DNA from 4 places in the Mesorhizobium sp. P2_A12 genome. Region 4 is predicted to be linked to each of the others. Evidence: riboswitches for the same ligand, from Rfam matches in the RefSeq annotation. Region 4 holds a riboswitch; each other region holds the start of a gene.

Region 1 (4,185 bases), on a different contig from region 4:
CGGCGGCGTCTAGCATGCCGCGCACGGCGCGCATGAAGGGATCGGGGCCGCAGCAGAAGATTTCGCGCTCGCGGAAATCGGGCGCCAGCAAGGGCAGCCGGATCGCGTCGATGCGGCCCATATGGCCGAACCAGCCCTCGCGGCTGGACCGCTCCTCGATCATGAAACCGAGCGACAGACCCGGCATGTGGCTGCCGAGCAGTTCGAGCTCCTTGCGGAAAATGATCTCTTCCGGGCGCCGTGCGCAGTTGACGAACCCGACATCGGTCCATGGCGCGCAGTCATTGAGCCAGCGTAGCATCGACATCATCGGCGTCACGCCGGAGCCGGCTGAAATGAACAGGTACTTGGCCGCCGGGTGGCTGTGCAGCGAAAAGTCGCCGGTCGGCCCATAGGCCTTGACGTGCGAACCGGGCGTCAGATGATCGAACATCCAGCGTGTGCCGATGCTGCCCGCTTGCGCCTTGATCGTCACTGCGATCGAGAACGGCCGCGATGGCGAAGACGACAGCGTATAGGTGCGCATCAGCGGCCCGTCGGCGGTCGGCAGTTCCAGCGTCACGAACTGACCCGGCTTGTAGCGGAACCAGGTCTGGTTGTCGGAGCGGAAGGTGAAGGTCTTCACATCAGGCGCTTCGTCGCTGACGCCGATCACTTCCAGCACCTGGAGCCTGTCGTTCCAGGGCGTCATCTGGTCGAGATGGCGATAGAGGCCGAGATCGGTCATCGCATTCATCCTTTTGTCCTCACTATTGCCCTATGCATGTCGAGATCCCAAAACCACTGCGCACTTTTGGGCGACATGCACTAGGCAACGCTGCGCAGCGCCGGCCGGCCGCCTTCGGCAAGGCGCGGGCCGATGAACGACGCGTACCACTCGACGAACTGGATGACGCCACCCTCATGCAGCTCCGAATAGGGGCCGGGCTCGTAGGCGGGCGACAGGATGCCGAAGGCGTTTTCCTCGACGATCCGCCGGTCCTGGTCGTTCGTCTCGGTCCAGACGTGGGTGAGTTCGTCGAGATCGTAATCGACGCCTTCGACCGCATCCTTGTGGACCAGCCATTTGGTCGTTACCGCCGTCTCCGTGGCGCTGATCGGCAACACCCGGAAGGTGACGGCGTGGTCGCCCAGGATGTGGTTCCAGGTCGTCGGATAGTGATAGAGCAGCAGGGAACCGATGCGGTCGGTCGAAACGCTGTCGGACAGGTTCTTCTTGACCGCACGCTTTCCCGTCATCGTGTAGCTGACGGCGTCGCGCAACAGCGGCGCGCGGGTGGCGCGGTACTGTCCGGCCGGGTCGATGCGGAATTTGCTTGGCAGGCCGGCTGCTTCGCATTTCGCCCAGTGCGCAAGCATTTCCGGGTCGCTGTCGGCGCCTTGCACGCCGGTCACCGTGGGTGCCTCCGGAAACGTCTTGCAGAGCTCCGGATGATTGCCGGCGCAATGATAGCACTCGCGGTTGTTTTCCCAGACCAGCTTCCAGTTGCCCTTCTCGACAATGGTCGACTCGAACGCCACCTTGGCCTCGCGCAGCCGGTGCGGCAAAAGGTAGGGCTCGATCATCGCGCGCATCGGTGCGAAATCCGCCGGCTCCTTGGCCAGGCAGATGAAAATGTAGCCACCGACGCTTTCGCAGGCGACTGGCTTCAAGCCGAACTGGCTCTTGTCGAAACCGTCGGCCATCTGCCTGGCAAACAACAGCCTTCCGTCCAGCTCATAGGTCCATTGGTGATAGGGGCAGACCAGCTTTGCCGCCGTGCCCTTGTCGGAATTGCAGACGCGGCTGCCGCGATGGCGGCAGGAATTGTGGAAGGCGTTGATATTGCCCTTCTGGTCGCGGACAAGCACGACTGGATAGTCGCCAATCTGCGCCGTGATGTAACTGCCCGGCTTCGGCAGCTCGCAATCATGACCGATGAACAGCCAGTCGCGATACCAGATCAGCTCCATGTCGAGCTTGAAATAGTCTGGATCGGTGTAGAAGGGCTGTTCCAGCGAAAAGCCTTGCCGGCGCCCACTCAAGAGCCTCAGCATGTCGTTGCGAGCATCCATGTCCTGTCCTCGTTTCTAAGGACTGAACTGGTGGTGACGGAGGAAGGATTGGACGCAGGCCGGCGATCCGCCGGACATGCACTATCCACCTCTTGACCGCCCACCGCGATCAGTCGAGTCTAGACATCTCGGGCTGGTTTCCGGGCTCTGGAGTTGTCCTTGCGGACCATCGCGACACCTTCCCAGGCGATTGCCCAGTGGTCTCCCGTTGCGACTTGAACTCCACCACCGTTGCGGGGGCAGCGCCGGATTCTGACCGGCTTCCCAATTCTCCACCTCGTCGTCACGAAGCGGCACCTGAGATGGCATGATCTAATCACGATCGCGGGCGCGCCATCGGCATGAAAACGACATCGTATCCATGCGGCGCGACACGCTTGCGAAACGTTCCGGTGGGCGATCGCGGAGCGGAAGCCCTATCTCTTGGGCAACCATAGCCGGCTGCAATATCGCCGAATCTGCCCCCTTGTCGGGAAGCAAAGAAGGCTATCGGTATCGAAAAGTGACTATTAGCAGCCTCTAAAATCGAACCGAACGGTTCGTTTCTGTTGACGGTGCGTGCAGGACGTGTGAACGCTGGGCCTCCGACACAGTTGGTGATCGGGGTGGCTGTTTTGTACAACTATTTGATATAACTTAGAAAAACATTGAGTGTGGAAACCCCTGGCACAATTTCAAGTGGTGGATTCTTGGTCCACGCGGAACAACTTCGTGATTGGAAATGACTGGATGGCTCTCCCACATCGGGGCTGTCCGGAACGACGCGATTTCTTTCCAAGACACGCCGCTAGACGGACGGCAAAAATAAGAAATACTGGAGTACCAAAAAATGAAAAAGATCATCCTCACTGCCGCCGCCCTTCTGGCCATTTCCGGCAGCGCCTTCGCGAACAGCGACCACTATGGTTCGAATGCCCCGGCAGCCACCGCTGCTGTCGACAGCTCGTACACCGCTTCGACCAAGAAGTCGGAGCCGGCTGCTCAGACGCCTGCCCAGGGTAGCAACCGTAACCTCTTCGGCAACAACTAACAGCCGATTCCCAGGGGCGGCGGGCTCTCCCGCCGTCCTGGCGAAAACCAGAATTCAGGAGACTTGAAATGAAGAAGATCATGCTTGCTGCCGCCGCCGTCCTGGCGATCTCCGGCAGCGCTTTCGCCGCCAGCGACAACTACGGTTCGAATGGCGCAAACCAGCCTGCTGTCGGTTCGGTTGACAACTCGCAAACGAGCTCGATCCGCAGCAGCGGTGGTTTCGTCGGCAAGCTGCTCAACTCGTCGGGTGACGTAGAGAAGTCCGCCCCTCAGAGCGCCGACCGCGACCTCTTCGGCAATCACTAACAGCCGAAGTTGATTTCCAAAAAAGAGCGGCGGGCCCCGCCSCTCTTTTCGTGTCGAGACTTGGTTCTGTCTCAAGCCGCCTTTACTTCCGGCTGACGGAGCGAGAAGGAGTGCCCGTCCGCGTCGAAGATGTGAAGGTCGTTCGCGTCCGCGCTCAGCCGCAGCGTCGCACCGCGTTTGACCTCGACATTGCCAGGCAGCTTGGTCACCAGGGGCAGGTCGGCGCGGCCGATGTCGACATAGACAAGCTGGACCTCGCCGAGTTGCTCGACATAGTCGACCGTCCCCTCGAACAGATAGTCCGTGCCGCTGGCGATGATCAGATCTTCCGGCCGCACGCCGAAACTCACCGCAGCACCCTTTGCCGAAGCCGGCGTCGCGATCGGCACGCTTGCCTTGCGCCCGCCGACATGGCTGATGACGGTCGGGTTTCCGGTCTTGTCGATGGTAGCCGGCAGAATGTTCATGGCCGGCGAGCCGATGAACTGGGCAACGAACAGGTTGCCGGGCTTCTTGTAGAGGTCCATCGGCGTGCCGACCTGCTCGATATGGCCTTCCTTGAGCACCACGATGCGATCGGCCAGCGTCATCGCCTCGACCTGGTCGTGGGTGACGTAGATCATGGTCGTGTTGGGCATCGATTCCTTGAGCTTGGCGATCTCGATGCGGGTGGCGACCCGCAGTGCGGCGTCTAAGTTAGACAGCGGCTCGTCGAACAGGAACACTTTCGGATTGCGCACGATGGCGCGGCCGATGGCGACGCGCTGGCGCTGGCCACCTGACATCGCCTTG
Region 2 (4,185 bases), on a different contig from region 4:
AGGTCGCTCACTTCATCGCGAATGGCGAGCGCGACCTGGCGGCAGACGGCTGAGCGGGGAAGGTCGTCTCGGACGAAGGACCAGTTGAGGATCGTCACCGGGCCGGTAAGCATGCCCTTCACCGGCTTCGGCGTCAGCGACTGGGCATCTCGCCACCAGTGTACTGTCATCGGATTTTGTCGCGACACATCTCCAATGATGATCGGGGGGCGCACAAAGCGCGAGCCATAGCTCTGCACCCAGCCGTGTTGCGTGAAGGCGAAGCCGCAGAGCTGCTCAGCGAAATACTGCACCATATCGTTGCGCTCGAATTCGCCGTGGACCAGCACATCGAGTCCGATCTCTTCTTGCCAGCGAACGGCGGCTTCTATCTCTTTCTTCAGGAACGCCTCGTAGTCGACGTAACTCAGCTCGCCCTTGGCATGAGCTGCCCGCGCCTTGCGAACCTCGGCTGTTTGCGGGAAGGAGCCGATCGTCGTGGTGGGGAAGAAAGGCAAACCAAACGTGTCGGCCTGAAGCTTGGAGCGCACGTCGAATGCGCTCTTCCGGCGCGTCATGGCGACCTTGATGCTGGCGACCCGGCCTTCGACGAGCGGATCATGCACCTTCGCGGATGTCGCGCGAATGGCGGCAGCCTGAGCCGACGCCTCCAGTTCGGCGGCGACCGCGTCCCGGCCTTCGGCCAGCGCACGGGCGAGCACGACCAGCTCGTCGGCTTTTTGCGCCGCGAAGGCGAGCCACGACTTCACATCCGCATCGAGGGCCGTCTCCATGTCCAGGTCGATCGGCACATGCAGCATCGAGCAGGACGGGGCGATCTCCACGCGGTCCAGCGGCCAGCCGGCGACGATCGGCTTGATGCGGTCAAGTATGGCAGGCAGGTTCGCGCGCCACACGTTGCGGCCGTCGATCAGCCCGAGCGAGAGCACAAGGTCCTTCTGCGCGAGCCGGCCGACGGTCTCCAACTGCTCTGGAGCGCGCACGAGATCGACATGCAGTCCCGCCACGGGCAGGGAAATCGCGGTCTCGAGATTGTCGCCCAGCGATCCGAAATAGGTAGCGACCATGATCTTCAACTCCGGTGCTGCTTTCGACAGCCGGCAGTAGGCGAATTGGAGCGCATCCCGTTCGTTGGGAATCAGATCCAGCACGAGCGCCGGCTCATCGATCTGCACCCAATCGGCTCCCGCGAGCTTCAGCCTCCGCAGGAGCTCCTCGTAGACGGGCAGCAGCCGTGGCAGGAGCGCGATAGGGTTGAAACCTTCCTCAGGTGACTTCGCCAACTTGAGAAAGGTAACCGGTCCAAGCAGGACCGGGCGCGTGTGGATGCCGAGCGCCCTGGCCTCGAGGAAATGATCGACCGGTTTCGCCGACGAGAGGGCAAAGCTCTGATCGTCGGTAAGTTCCGGCACAATGTAGTGATAGTTGGTGTCGAACCACTTGGTCATTTCCATCGCGGCAAGGCCATGCCCGTTGGCCGCATGCTTGTCACCAGCATGTCCACAATCCGCGGCCTGACCTTGGTTGCCGCGCGCCATGGCGAAATAGGTATCGAGTGGGACCTCGCCGTCAGTCCAGGCGTATCGTGCCGGCACGGCGCCGACCATGGCGACGGTGTCGAGCACATGGTCATAAAGCGAGAAATCGCTGGACGGGATTTTCGACACGCCGTGGTCGTGCTGCTCCCTCCAGCTGGCGGCGCGTAGCCCCTTCGCCGTCGCGAGCAGGTCGGCAGCGGGAGATTTTCCGGACCAGTAGCTTTCAAGCGCGAATTTTAGTTCCCGCCGTCGACCGATACGCGGCACGCCGAGCGTTGCCACAGGAATTTGTTGAGAGACAGTCATGCCATACCCCGATGGTTGGGGCGTGGGGACAAGGAACGCGCGAGCAGGCGGCACGAAGCCGGGCTACCGCGACCACCGAGACACCCCGCCCGTGGACGTTGTTCGTCGTGGCAGGTCTCCTGGCTCGCGGGTCAAAGCCTCTGCCCGTCTTCCCGAGGCCGTTCGCCTCAGTGACACCAATGGGCTTGGCTCGCCGCTAACAGTTGCGGGGGCAGCGCCGGCATCGCACCGGCTTCCCTCTTAGCTCCGCTACGGCAGTGCCGCGCGGAGAACCACGACATGCGCACAATCACAGCAGCTTCGCTCCTTGTCAATACATATAACGAGATGTTTATGTGATGATGCGAATAATGCCCTTGCGCTGATCGGTCTCTTTCGCCCAAAGCCGCATACGATGCCGCCTCTCATCAGTGCAGGCTCGGAGAGGTCCTTGTCCCCATCGGCGACGCCGGATCAGATCGAGGTCGCCGGGCTCAAAGGGCGTAAAGTCGGGCCAGGTCGTCACGGTCAGCCGGGAAATCCCGGTATTTGTTCCCGCTCGGCTTCGCTCAGCGTGCTTGCGCACTCGCCCATCAGCACGCTGATAACCATGTCCGGAAGCGGAAAGGAGAGGTGGCGCCTCAGGTCGGCGGAACTGGGGCTGGGCCTCCAGCGTCTCGAACAACTGAGCGGCGATCGCCTCGACCTGCTGCGCGAGCAGCTTCACCCTGCGATTGCTGAAGGCCGGCGCCACGATCGTGCGTAACCGGGCATGCTCGCCCCCCTCGTGCGAGACCAGCCACCCCGGCGAACCGAGAATCACCGAATCCGGGGTGAATGCCGCACTCTCTAAGCGACGGAAGGGCGGAAGCTGACCGGCAGGCGCTGCGGGCAGCGAATGACGTAAGACGGCATGTAGACGACGTCCTCCGCGGCGATGGTCAGGGCCAGATCCTCCAGCCGCCCGAACAGCGCGGGGAAGGCGCAGCGCAATTCCAGGCGCGCCAGCGCAGCGCCCAGGCAGGAATGCGGCCCCTCGCCGAATGACAAATGCGGGTTGTGCCGCCGGGTGACATCGAACCTGTCGGCGCCGGGACCGAAGGCCTTTTCGTCCCGGTTCGCCGCATGGAACGCCATCAGGACGGCATCGCCGCGGCGGACCATGCATCCGTCGATCTCCACGTCCTGGGTGGCATAGCGGAACGGCAGATTGGCCGCTGAGCTGCCCCAGCGCAGGATCTCCTCGATCGCCTGTGACCAAGGAACTTGGCCGCTGCGCACCAGGTGCAGTTGCTGCGGATGCGTCAGCAATGCCAGCACGCCATTGCCGATGACGCTGGCGGTGGTCACGAAGCCCGCAGAGAGCACCATGAACAGCATGTCGATGAGCTCGGTGTCGGAAACGAGCTCGCCTTTGTCACGGGCGACGATCAGGGCCGAAGCCAGATCATCGCCGAGCTGGCCCCGCTTGAGCGCGATAAGGCGACGGAAGAACTCCGGGATGCGCTGCCGCGTCTGTCGCACCTCTTCGGCTGTGGCGGAGGTGTTGGCCAGGCTGTAGGTGAGCGCGACGATCTCTTCACGCTGTTCGTCCGGCAAACCGAACAGTTCGGCAATCACGTTGGTGGGCAGCGGAACGGCGAACTCGCACATCAGATCGGCACTGCCGCCGCGCTGCGCCATCTCGGCCAGGAGTCGATCGACGCATTGTTCGATCCGTGGCGCCAGCAAGGCGATACGACTGGGCGCGAAGCTGCTGGACAGCAGGCCGCGCAAGCGACGGTGATCGGCGCCGTGCGCCGTGGTCATGTTGTCCACTTTGCATATCCCGATCAGCGGATGATCCTCGGGAATCTCGCCGTCCTGCAGCGCCCGCCACTGTCGCCAGTCCTTGTTGAAACGGTGGTCGGAAAGCATCTGCCTGAGCGTCTGGTGACGGCCTGCCGCCCAGGCCACCACACCGCCTGGCAGCGACACTCGCGCCATCCCCCCCTGCTGCAGAATCGCAGAAGAAAGACGATCAAGTTGCGTGGGAGCGGCCGGCACACCGATCACGTCGCAATGATCGTTTTCTACGCGCATGCCAACAACTCCTTTAAGAACCATCGCGGGTCCACTTCTCGGCACGGATGATCCGCGCGCGGACTTCGAAAAGTGCCCCTTTTGTGTGGTTCGTCCTCAGAAGCGGTAGGTGAGACCTGCGCCTATCAACCAGGGATCGAGCTTGGCCTTGCCCGTGAGCTTGGCGCCGGCGACAGTGACGTCGAAGTCGGGCTTGAGGAAAAGCTTCTTCACGTCGAAGTTGACGCCCCAGTGCCGATCTACCATGTAGTCGAATCCAACCTGCAGCGCGGCGCCGAAT
Region 3 (4,185 bases), on a different contig from region 4:
TCCGCGACTTGCGCCACACGATCGGGCTCCGGCCGGTTGGCGAAGGCGCGGTGACCAAGTGCTGGATCGACCTCGCTTTCGCCCTTGAAGGAAATGGCGCCGGCCAGGATGCGGCCGTCGAGTTCGGGCAGCACGACATGTATTGCGAGGTCGGCGGGCGCCAGCCCACGCTGGTTGTTTTCCCAGATGTCGCGGCGGGTGGTGGCGACGATGACCTGGAAGACCGGCACGCCGGCACGATCGAACAGGGTTTCGACGCCGGGTTCGGCGCCGGACGCGAAGGCGGTCGCGGTGACGATGGCGGCAGGTTTCAACGAGGCCAGCGCGGTTTCGACGAACGCCAGCGATACCGGGTCCTTGAGGCTGGAGACGAAGATGGGGACCGGCGTCATACGGCGCTGCCGCAGCGCTTCAAAAAGGGCGTCGATCGGTGCGACATCGGCGGCCAGCAGCATCGAGCGGTAGAACAGGATGGGGATCACAGCGTTTACCTGCCCCTCGAGGGGGAAGGGGACGACGCCGCGGCCCGGCTCAAAGTAGCCAGCCTTCGGTACGGCGAACGGCATCGAAATTGTTGCTTCAGACCCTGCCAGCCGTGCCAGATTCTGCACCAGTGCGCTCATATTGGCCGGACCGCCCTCGCGAAAATAGTCGAGCAGGCCGTCGAGTTCCTCACGCGGTAGCGTCGAGGCTTCGATCAGGCGCAGATCCTCCTCGCGGCATTCGCCGGGCAGCAGCGCCAGTTTTATGCCGCGTGCGCGGGCGGTCGAGGCAAGCTGGTCGCAGCCGTAGCGCCACCAGTCATAGCCGCCGAGAATGCGCACGAGAATGACCTTGGCGTGGCGGGCGACGCTGTCGACCCAGAGGTCGACGGACATGGGATGGCGCAGGTCACGCAGGGCCGCCAGCCGCATCGAGGGTAGGCGGCTGGCATCGGCCTTCCACGCCGCCGCCAGTCCGGCAAGATCGCTGTCGGTGAAGGACAGGGCCACGATATCCGCCGGCGTCTGCCGCAGATCGACCGGCTCGGCGAGATCGTCGAGCGAGGCGGAGGTCGTGGTGAGGATGTGCATCGCGGCCCGTGGTTTGCGTCAGCCGGCGAGTATACGCTCGATCGCCGGGCGGTTCAGCCCCTTGAGGCCGATGACGACGAGACGCGAGCGGCGGTCATCGCCGGCCGTCCAGGCGCGGTCATAGTAGTGATTGACGCGCGGTCCCACGGCTTGCAGCAAGAGCCGCATCGGCTTGCCGCCGACCTCGACGAAGCCTTTCACGCGCAGCACGTTTTCTTCCTCGGCGGCGGTGGCGACGCGCTTTGCCAGCTCGTCCGGATTGGCGATCGAGGCAATGTCGATGACGAAAGAGTCGAAGTCGTCGTGCTCGTGGTCGAGTTCGTCGTCGTGGTGGGTCTTGCGGTTCTCGATATCGTCCTCAACGGCAAGGCCAAGACCGAGCAGCACCGAGGGATCGACCTTGCCCTGTGACGTCGGCACGATCTTCACAGCGCGAGCGATGTGCTCGTTGATGATGGCGTTGGCGCGGGCGGAGCCGGCGGCGTCCATCAGGTCGCTCTTCGACAGGATGATCAGGTCGGCGCAAGCGATCTGATCCTCGAACACTTCCTCGACCGGATCGTCGTGATCGAGCGTCTGGTCCTGCGCGCGCTGTGCCTGAAGGGCGTCCATGTCGTCGGCGACGCGGCCCTCGGCGAGTGCGGGACCGTCGACCACGGCGATGACGCCATCGACCGTTACGCGGCTCTTCACCGTCGGCCACTGAAAAGCCTGGACCAGCGGCTTGGGCAGAGCAAGGCCGGAGGTCTCGATCAGGATATGGTCGACCTTCGGCGACAGCGATAGGATCTGGTCGAGCGCCGGCACGAAATCGTCGGCAACGGTGCAGCAGATGCAGCCATTGGCCAGTTCGACGATGTTTTCCTCAGGGCACGTGTCGATGCCGCAGCCCTTCAGGATCTCGCCGTCGATGCCAATGTCGCCGAACTCATTGACGATGATGGCGATCCGCTTGCCACCGGCGTTTTCCAGGAGATGGCGGATCAGCGTCGTCTTACCGGCGCCGAGGAAGCCGGTGACGACGGTGCAGGGGACGCGGGAGACGGAAGCAGTCATGATCAGTCCTTCAGCAGGTCGAGGGGAGGGATGCGGGCCACGAGGCCGCGCTTGAGGCTGTCGGGACGGCCGCGCCATGGGATCAGGCCGTCCACCGAGGTGGCGAAGAGTTTTGCGCCGGTGACGAGGTCGGCACCGCTGGTTGCGGTCAAGTCGCCGAAGACGTAGCTCCAGCAGCCATCGCGCAGGATGGCGGCACTGAGCCGGCGCTTGCAATTGCCGAGGCATTCGACGCTGCGGACGCGGATGTCTTCGCCAGAGGCGGCGCGGCGCGTGTCGTCCGCCAGAAGTTCGCCGGCGCGGGGATGGGCATCGGAACCGGTTTCATCACGACAGGAGGCACAGACGATGACGGTCACGCCGGCAAGGGCATCACTCTCGCCGGACGAATTGTCCGCTGTGCCAGCGGAATAACTGCTGTCGTGGTCCAAAAATCGGGCTCCTTGCCCGGAAACCCGCCGGGCGATCGGATTCTATAGTCGCAGACGGCAGGTCTCCTGGCTCGCGGGTCATCGCCTTGGGTAGCCGCCTTCCCGGGATCATCCCAGTGGCTTTCGGCCTCGGCTCTTCGCTTACAGTTGCGGGGACAGCCGCGGATTTGAAATCGGAATTTCGCACCGCATTCCCTCTTGGCTCCTCTCGTTGAAGAGAGGAGACCGTCTGGAGCGGATTTAGGCTTTTGCGGACGGCGGTGTCAACGTGGGCTTACGACACGGTCAAGTCGGCCAGCGCCGGACCCAAATCACCGGCCGATGTCACTTCTATATGTTCGAGGCCTAGCCAGCCCTGCATCTGCTTCAGTTCCTCGAAGAGTTCTGCGGCGGTTTCAGGCGGCGCGCCCGGCTCGGCATAGGCCGCATGGACGCGCAAGACACCGGCCGGCCGGTCGGCCTTGAGGTCGACGCGCGCCACGATCCGGTCGCCGAGCAGGAACGGCAGGACGTAGTAGCCGTATTGGCGCTTTTCGGCCGGGGTGTAGATCTCGATGCGGTAGTGGAAATCGAACAGCCGCTCGGTGCGCGACCGTTCGAAGACGACTGGATCGAACGGCGCCAGCAGGGCGCGGGCCTCGATCTTGCGTGGCAGACGGGCGTCCTTGTGAAGATAAGCCGGCTTGTCCCAACCTTCGACACGCACTGGCAACAGCTCGCCGAGTTCGACCAGTTCCTCCAGCCGGCCCTTCATGTCGGCCGGGGACAGGCGAAAATAGTCGCGCAGGTCGCCTGATGTCGCGATGCCGTGGGCGCGGGCCGAGATGCGCAGCAATTCGCGGTGCGCGTCCTCGGCCGCCGGGACTGGCAGGTCGAGGATCGCCTGCGGCAGCACGCGCTCCGGCAGATCGTAGAACCGCTCGAAACCGCGACGGTGGGCCGTGGTGATGCGTCCAGCCCAGAACAGCCATTCGAAGGCGTGCTTGGCATGGCTCCAGCCCCACCAGCCGCCCGAGCCTTTCTGGCCCTGGAGCGCGGAAGCGGCGATCGGACCGCGATCGGCGACTTCCCTATAGATTTCCTCGATGTAGCCAGCGTGTTCGCGGCCCCATTTGGCCAGGCCGAGATACATTTCATCGCCGCGCTCGGCCCGCTGCATGCGCCAGCGCATCAGCGGATATGTCTCGACCGGCAGGAAGGAGGCCTCGTGCGCCCAGTATTCGAACACCGTGCGCTTGCGCGTCACGGCCGCGTTGTCGAGCAAGGCGAGCGGGTAGGGGCCAAGGCGCGAATAGAGCGGCATATAGTGGGCGCGGACCACCGCACTGACGGAATCGATCTGCAGCAGGCCGGTCCGGGCCAGCACGCGAGCGAAATGGCGGCGGTCGGGGGTACCTGCGGGGCGGGGATCGAGAAACCCCTGGGCGGCGAGCGCGATGCGCCGGGCCATGGCGAGCGAGATCTTTTCCTTCATTCGGATGGGACTCTAAGGGTGTTAGCTGACGTTTTGGCTGGTGATTCCGGCCATGCTAGCAGGGTTTTGGCGGCAACCATGTCAGGAGACAAAAGTGGAGTAAAAAACGAAGGAAATCAAACAGGAGCGGATCGGACCAGTTTCCTCGGAT
Region 4 (4,185 bases):
AACCGGTGCCACTTCCTCCTTGCCGTCCGGCAGTGCCAGCCATGTCTGCAGGCCGGAGACCGACATCGGCGCGCCTCGCAATTCCTCCGGCGTGCGCTCGGAATGGACGATGCCGCGGCCGGCGGTCATCAAATTCACGTCGCCGGGCTGGATGACCATTTCGGTGCCGAGTGAATCGCGATGCCTGATCTTGCCGTCGAACAGATAGGTCACCGTCGACAGCCCGATATGCGGATGCGGACGGACATCGAGCGCCTGGCCCGCGCGCAGGATCGCCGGGCCCATGCGGTCGAAGAAGATGAAAGGCCCGACGAGCCGTCTTTTGGCGGTCGGCAGAGCGCGGCGTACCTGGAAACCACCAATGTCCTTGGCGTTCGGGATGACCATCAGTTCGATCTGGTCGCTGGCAAAGGCGTCGCCGACTTCAGGGTCTTTCCCGGGGAAGAAGCTCATGGACTCTCCTTGTCAGCGGCCGTCGCTGGTTGTTGGATCAGGCAAAACGGATCGCCGATTTTGCCCGTGCCTTGGCGGCCACCTCTTCGCGATTGCGAGGATGCTGATGGGTTTCGAGGGAATCGAGAAGCTCACGCGCCGATGCCGCGATGGCTTCGACCGCATGATCGAAGGCGTGCTGGTTCTGCTTCGAAGGTCGCGTCGTTCCGCTCAATTTGCGAACAAACTGAAGTGCGGCGTCGCGCACCTCGTCATTGGTTGCCGGCGGATCAAAATTGAACAGGGTCTTGATGTTTCTGCACATCGTTTGCGAACCTCCTCTTGTCCTGAAGCCGTTTCAATCGGGACGGCTGCTATCCTCGACCATGATCATGTCCAAAAGCCAGTGAGGCAAGACCATCGTTCGGGAGCATGACTCAGTCGGCGTCGAGCGGCTCCGTTCCAACCGGCTTGCCGTCGCGCGACAGTCTGATCTTCTCGACCTTGTCCTCGGCGGCCTTCAGCAGCCGGTCGCAATGCGCCTTTAGCGCCTCGCCGCGCTCATAGATCCTGATCGACTGGTCGAGCGGCACGTCGCCACGTTCCAGATCATCGACGATCTTTTCCAATGCGTCGAGTGCCTGTTCGAAGCTCATCGCCTTGACGTCTTCGTTGGTCTCTCCAGCCATCATTCATCCTTTCATCAGTCGCCCGACATGGGCGGCGACCGAAAATGCCAGCCCCTGCAGATCGTAGCCACCCTCGAGCAGGCTGACGAGCCGGTTGCCGCTGTGGCGCGTGGCGCGCTGCATCAGTTGGCCGGTCGCCCAGTCGAAATCATCCTCGGTCAGGTTGATCTCTGCCAGCGGATCGCGATGGTGCGCGTCGAAACCGGCCGAAATGATAATCAGGTCGGGCGCGAAATTGTCGAGCGCCGGCAGGACACGCGACAGCAAGGCATCGCGGAAAACCTCGCTGCCGGTCTGCGGCGCCAGCGGCGCGTTGACGATGTTGCCGGCGCCGGTTTCGCTCTTCGCCCCGGTGCCGGGATAAAGCGGCATCTGGTGCGTCGAGCAATAAAGCACCGACGGATCGTCCCAGAAAATATCCTGCGTGCCGTTGCCGTGATGCACGTCCCAATCGACGACGGCAACGCGCTCGACGCCATGTTTCTTCTGCGCGTAGCGCGCCGCAATCGCCGCCGTGTTGAAGAGGCAGAAGCCCATGGCCGTGGTTTTTTCGGCGTGGTGGCCAGGCGGCCGGGCGGCGACGAAGACGTTGTCAGCGCGGCCGGCAAAGACATCGTCGACGGCGGCGTTGGCGGCGCCGATCGCGGTGATCGCCGCTTGCCAGCTCTTCGGACTGACTGACGTGTCGGCGTCGATGCGGGCGATGCCCTCGTCGGGAATGGCGGCGCGGACGCGGGCGACGAAATCGGCGGGGTGCGCGTAGAGAATGGTGGCCTCGTCGCCTTCGGGCGCCGTGATGCGGTCGAGCCCGACAAACGCCTCATCGTCGAGCACCCGCTCGATGGCGCGCAAGCGGTCCGGCCGCTCGGGGTGACCGGGCGGCGTGATGTGCTCAAGGAAGATCGGATGGGTGTAGAGACGAGTGGCCATCCTCCCTATCTAGTGCCCCGACGTCGCGATGGCCATGCGTCGTAGCCTGATGGCTGGGGAAAATCACACATGCGTCCATTGGTGTCGCTGCAGGCATTGGCGTCGTCAGCGCTTCGGCGTAAGGTCACTGCCACTGCCTGGTGCCCGCCGCAAGCGGGAGAATCGGGAACACGGTTGAACTCCGTGGCGTGCCCAACGCTGTAAGGGGGACCGCGCCGGTAAATGCCACTGTCGATGACGGGAAGGCACCGGACGCGGGTTGATCCCGAGCCAGAAGACCGGCCTGGCAGGCATCGTCATCCGCATGGTCAGGCGGACGGCATCTACTGCAATCGCAAGGGGACACGCGATGCCGGAACACATGACCGCCTCTGTTGGCGACGGATTTGACCAGAGTGCGCGCGACGCTGTCTATCGCGCCATGTTTACAAGGCGCGACGTGCGCAGCCATTTCCTGCCAACCGCGCTCGACGATGAGGTGCTGGCGCGGCTGCTGCTTGCCGCTCACCACGCCCCCTCGGTCGGCTTCATGCAGCCTTGGAATTTCATCGTCATTCGCGATGCGGAGCGACGGGAAAAAGTGCGTGACCTGTTCCTGGCGGCGCGAGAGCAGGAACTGCCGGCCATCGCGGAAGAGCGACAGGCGCTCTACCGCAAGCTCAAGCTCGAAGGCATCTGCGAAAGCGCGCTCAACATCTGCATCACCTGCGACCGGCAGCGCTCGAAGGGTTCGCCGCTGGGGCGCTGGCACAATCCGGAGATGGACCTCTACAGCACGGTTTGCGCGGTGCAGAATTTCTGGCTGGCGGCGCGCGCCGAAGGCGTCGGTGTCGGCTGGGTCAGCATCATCGAGGCCCAAGCGCTGAAACAGCTTCTGTCGATTCCCGAGCATGTGACGCCGGTCGCCTATCTCTGCGTCGGCCGTGTTTCCGAGTTCGCGCCAAAGCCGGACCTCGAAGCGCATGGCTGGGGCCGCCGGTTGCCGCTGCCGGAACTGATCATGAGCGAGACCTTTTGCGGGCAAGGTGAAGCGCTGCTCAAATCGACCCTGACGCGCCTCAGCGGGGTCGATGCCGCACCGGCAACCACTGCCGATCAGCGTGTCGCGCCGGCCGTGCCCCAGCGCGAACCGCCGAAAGAGGCCAGCGCCTTGTCCTTGAGTTCCCTGAACTTCGAAGACGCCTCGGCCAGCCGGGCGTCCCAGGCGGGATCGGGCACCTGGCCCTCGATGGTCCTGAAATAGACCTGCATCAGGCAGGCGATGGCGAAGGGCTCGATGAACGCCGCCTTGAAGGCCCAGGCGAAGACGATGGCGAGCACGAAGGCCCAGCCGGCAAGCTGCCCGGGCATGAGGAAAAGAATGGCGCCGGCCGGGGCCAGCATCAGCAGGAAGATAACGAACGAGACGCCCCACATGATGACCGCCAGCCAGACGGCGTTCTTGACCATGATCTTGCCGTTCTGGGCATAGAGCACGACGCCTTGCCGCGCCGTCTCGAACGGCGAGGCTGAATTGATACGGATGTTGTAGCCCAGGATGATCTCGTCGACATAGGTCAGCGACAGGCGGATCACCGTGTTGATGAAGCTGACCAGGCCGCTCAGGCCCGGGATCGGCAGGAAGGCGGCGATGCCGCCGAGCAACCCGGTAATGGCGCGGATGGCGCCCTTGACCAGCTGGTCGACGACGAAAAGGATGTTGGCCTCGGCAAAACGTTGGGTCACGATATCCTTGGCATAGGCGATCTGGTCCTGGCCGTCGGGAATGTCGCGGCCGTCGATCAGATGGACCATGACGGCTATATGGCCGGCCTTGACGACATAGAGGATGTATTCGCGGATCCAGTAGACAGCGATCGAGACGACGCCGAAGCCGACCACCCCGCCCCACAGGGCAAAGGACAGCGGCCCGTCGGGATCGGTGGAGATATGGCCAACGCCGTAGCCAACGGAGGCGCCCGTGCCGGTCGCCACGATATACGCCAGCGTGATGCCGAAATAGACGATCATGCGAAAGACAATGAACGGCCAGGTCCGCATCATGATGGACACCGACCTCCCGATATCAAAATCCCACATGCCCCGAATCTCCGCTCAGAGATGGGGCGAGAGGATGCGCTCAAACCGGCTCATG

Evidence for each region. A riboswitch is a leader RNA that binds a small molecule or an ion and turns the genes downstream of it on or off. The one in region 4 is predicted to bind cobalamin.
Region 1: it holds a riboswitch for cobalamin, as region 4 does, so the genes downstream of both, AC1DZU_RS02735 (aromatic ring-hydroxylating oxygenase subunit alpha) here and bluB (5,6-dimethylbenzimidazole synthase) in region 4, are expected to answer to the same signal.
Region 2: it holds a riboswitch for cobalamin, as region 4 does, so the genes downstream of both, metE (5-methyltetrahydropteroyltriglutamate--homocysteine S-methyltransferase) here and bluB (5,6-dimethylbenzimidazole synthase) in region 4, are expected to answer to the same signal.
Region 3: it holds a riboswitch for cobalamin, as region 4 does, so the genes downstream of both, AC1DZU_RS25360 (DUF1636 family protein) here and bluB (5,6-dimethylbenzimidazole synthase) in region 4, are expected to answer to the same signal.

Annotation. Positions count from the first base shown of each region.
Region 1 covers NZ_JBFUCU010000001.1:559,798-563,982, forward strand. The annotation lists gene AC1DZU_RS02730 (FAD-binding oxidoreductase) at 1-727, opposite strand, end outside; gene AC1DZU_RS02735 (aromatic ring-hydroxylating oxygenase subunit alpha) at 808-2,055, opposite strand; cobalamin riboswitch at 2,170-2,371, opposite strand; gene AC1DZU_RS02740 (DUF680 domain-containing protein) at 2,885-3,085, shown strand; gene AC1DZU_RS02745 (DUF680 domain-containing protein) at 3,154-3,393, shown strand; gene AC1DZU_RS02750 (ABC transporter ATP-binding protein) at 3,465-4,185, opposite strand, start outside.
Region 2 covers NZ_JBFUCU010000028.1:23,045-27,229, reverse strand. The annotation lists gene metE (5-methyltetrahydropteroyltriglutamate--homocysteine S-methyltransferase) at 1-1,820, opposite strand, end outside; cobalamin riboswitch at 1,937-2,136, opposite strand; partial or broken gene AC1DZU_RS32295 (cytochrome P450) at 2,412-2,706, opposite strand; gene AC1DZU_RS32290 (cytochrome P450 family protein) at 2,673-3,905, opposite strand; gene AC1DZU_RS32285 (OmpW/AlkL family protein) at 4,002-4,185, opposite strand, start outside.
Region 3 covers NZ_JBFUCU010000013.1:103,571-107,755, reverse strand. The annotation lists gene cobN (cobaltochelatase subunit CobN) at 1-1,073, opposite strand, end outside; gene cobW (cobalamin biosynthesis protein CobW) at 1,092-2,129, opposite strand; gene AC1DZU_RS25360 (DUF1636 family protein) at 2,132-2,560, opposite strand; cobalamin riboswitch at 2,600-2,805, opposite strand; gene AC1DZU_RS25355 (winged helix-turn-helix domain-containing protein) at 2,835-4,034, opposite strand.
Region 4 covers NZ_JBFUCU010000003.1:240,344-244,528, forward strand. The annotation lists gene AC1DZU_RS08710 (pirin family protein) at 1-453, opposite strand, end outside; gene AC1DZU_RS08715 (DUF2277 domain-containing protein) at 491-757, opposite strand; gene AC1DZU_RS08720 (exodeoxyribonuclease VII small subunit) at 870-1,121, opposite strand; gene AC1DZU_RS08725 (histone deacetylase family protein) at 1,125-2,051, opposite strand; cobalamin riboswitch at 2,173-2,352, shown strand; partial or broken gene bluB (5,6-dimethylbenzimidazole synthase) at 2,413-3,030, shown strand; gene AC1DZU_RS08735 (hypothetical protein) at 3,147-4,130, opposite strand.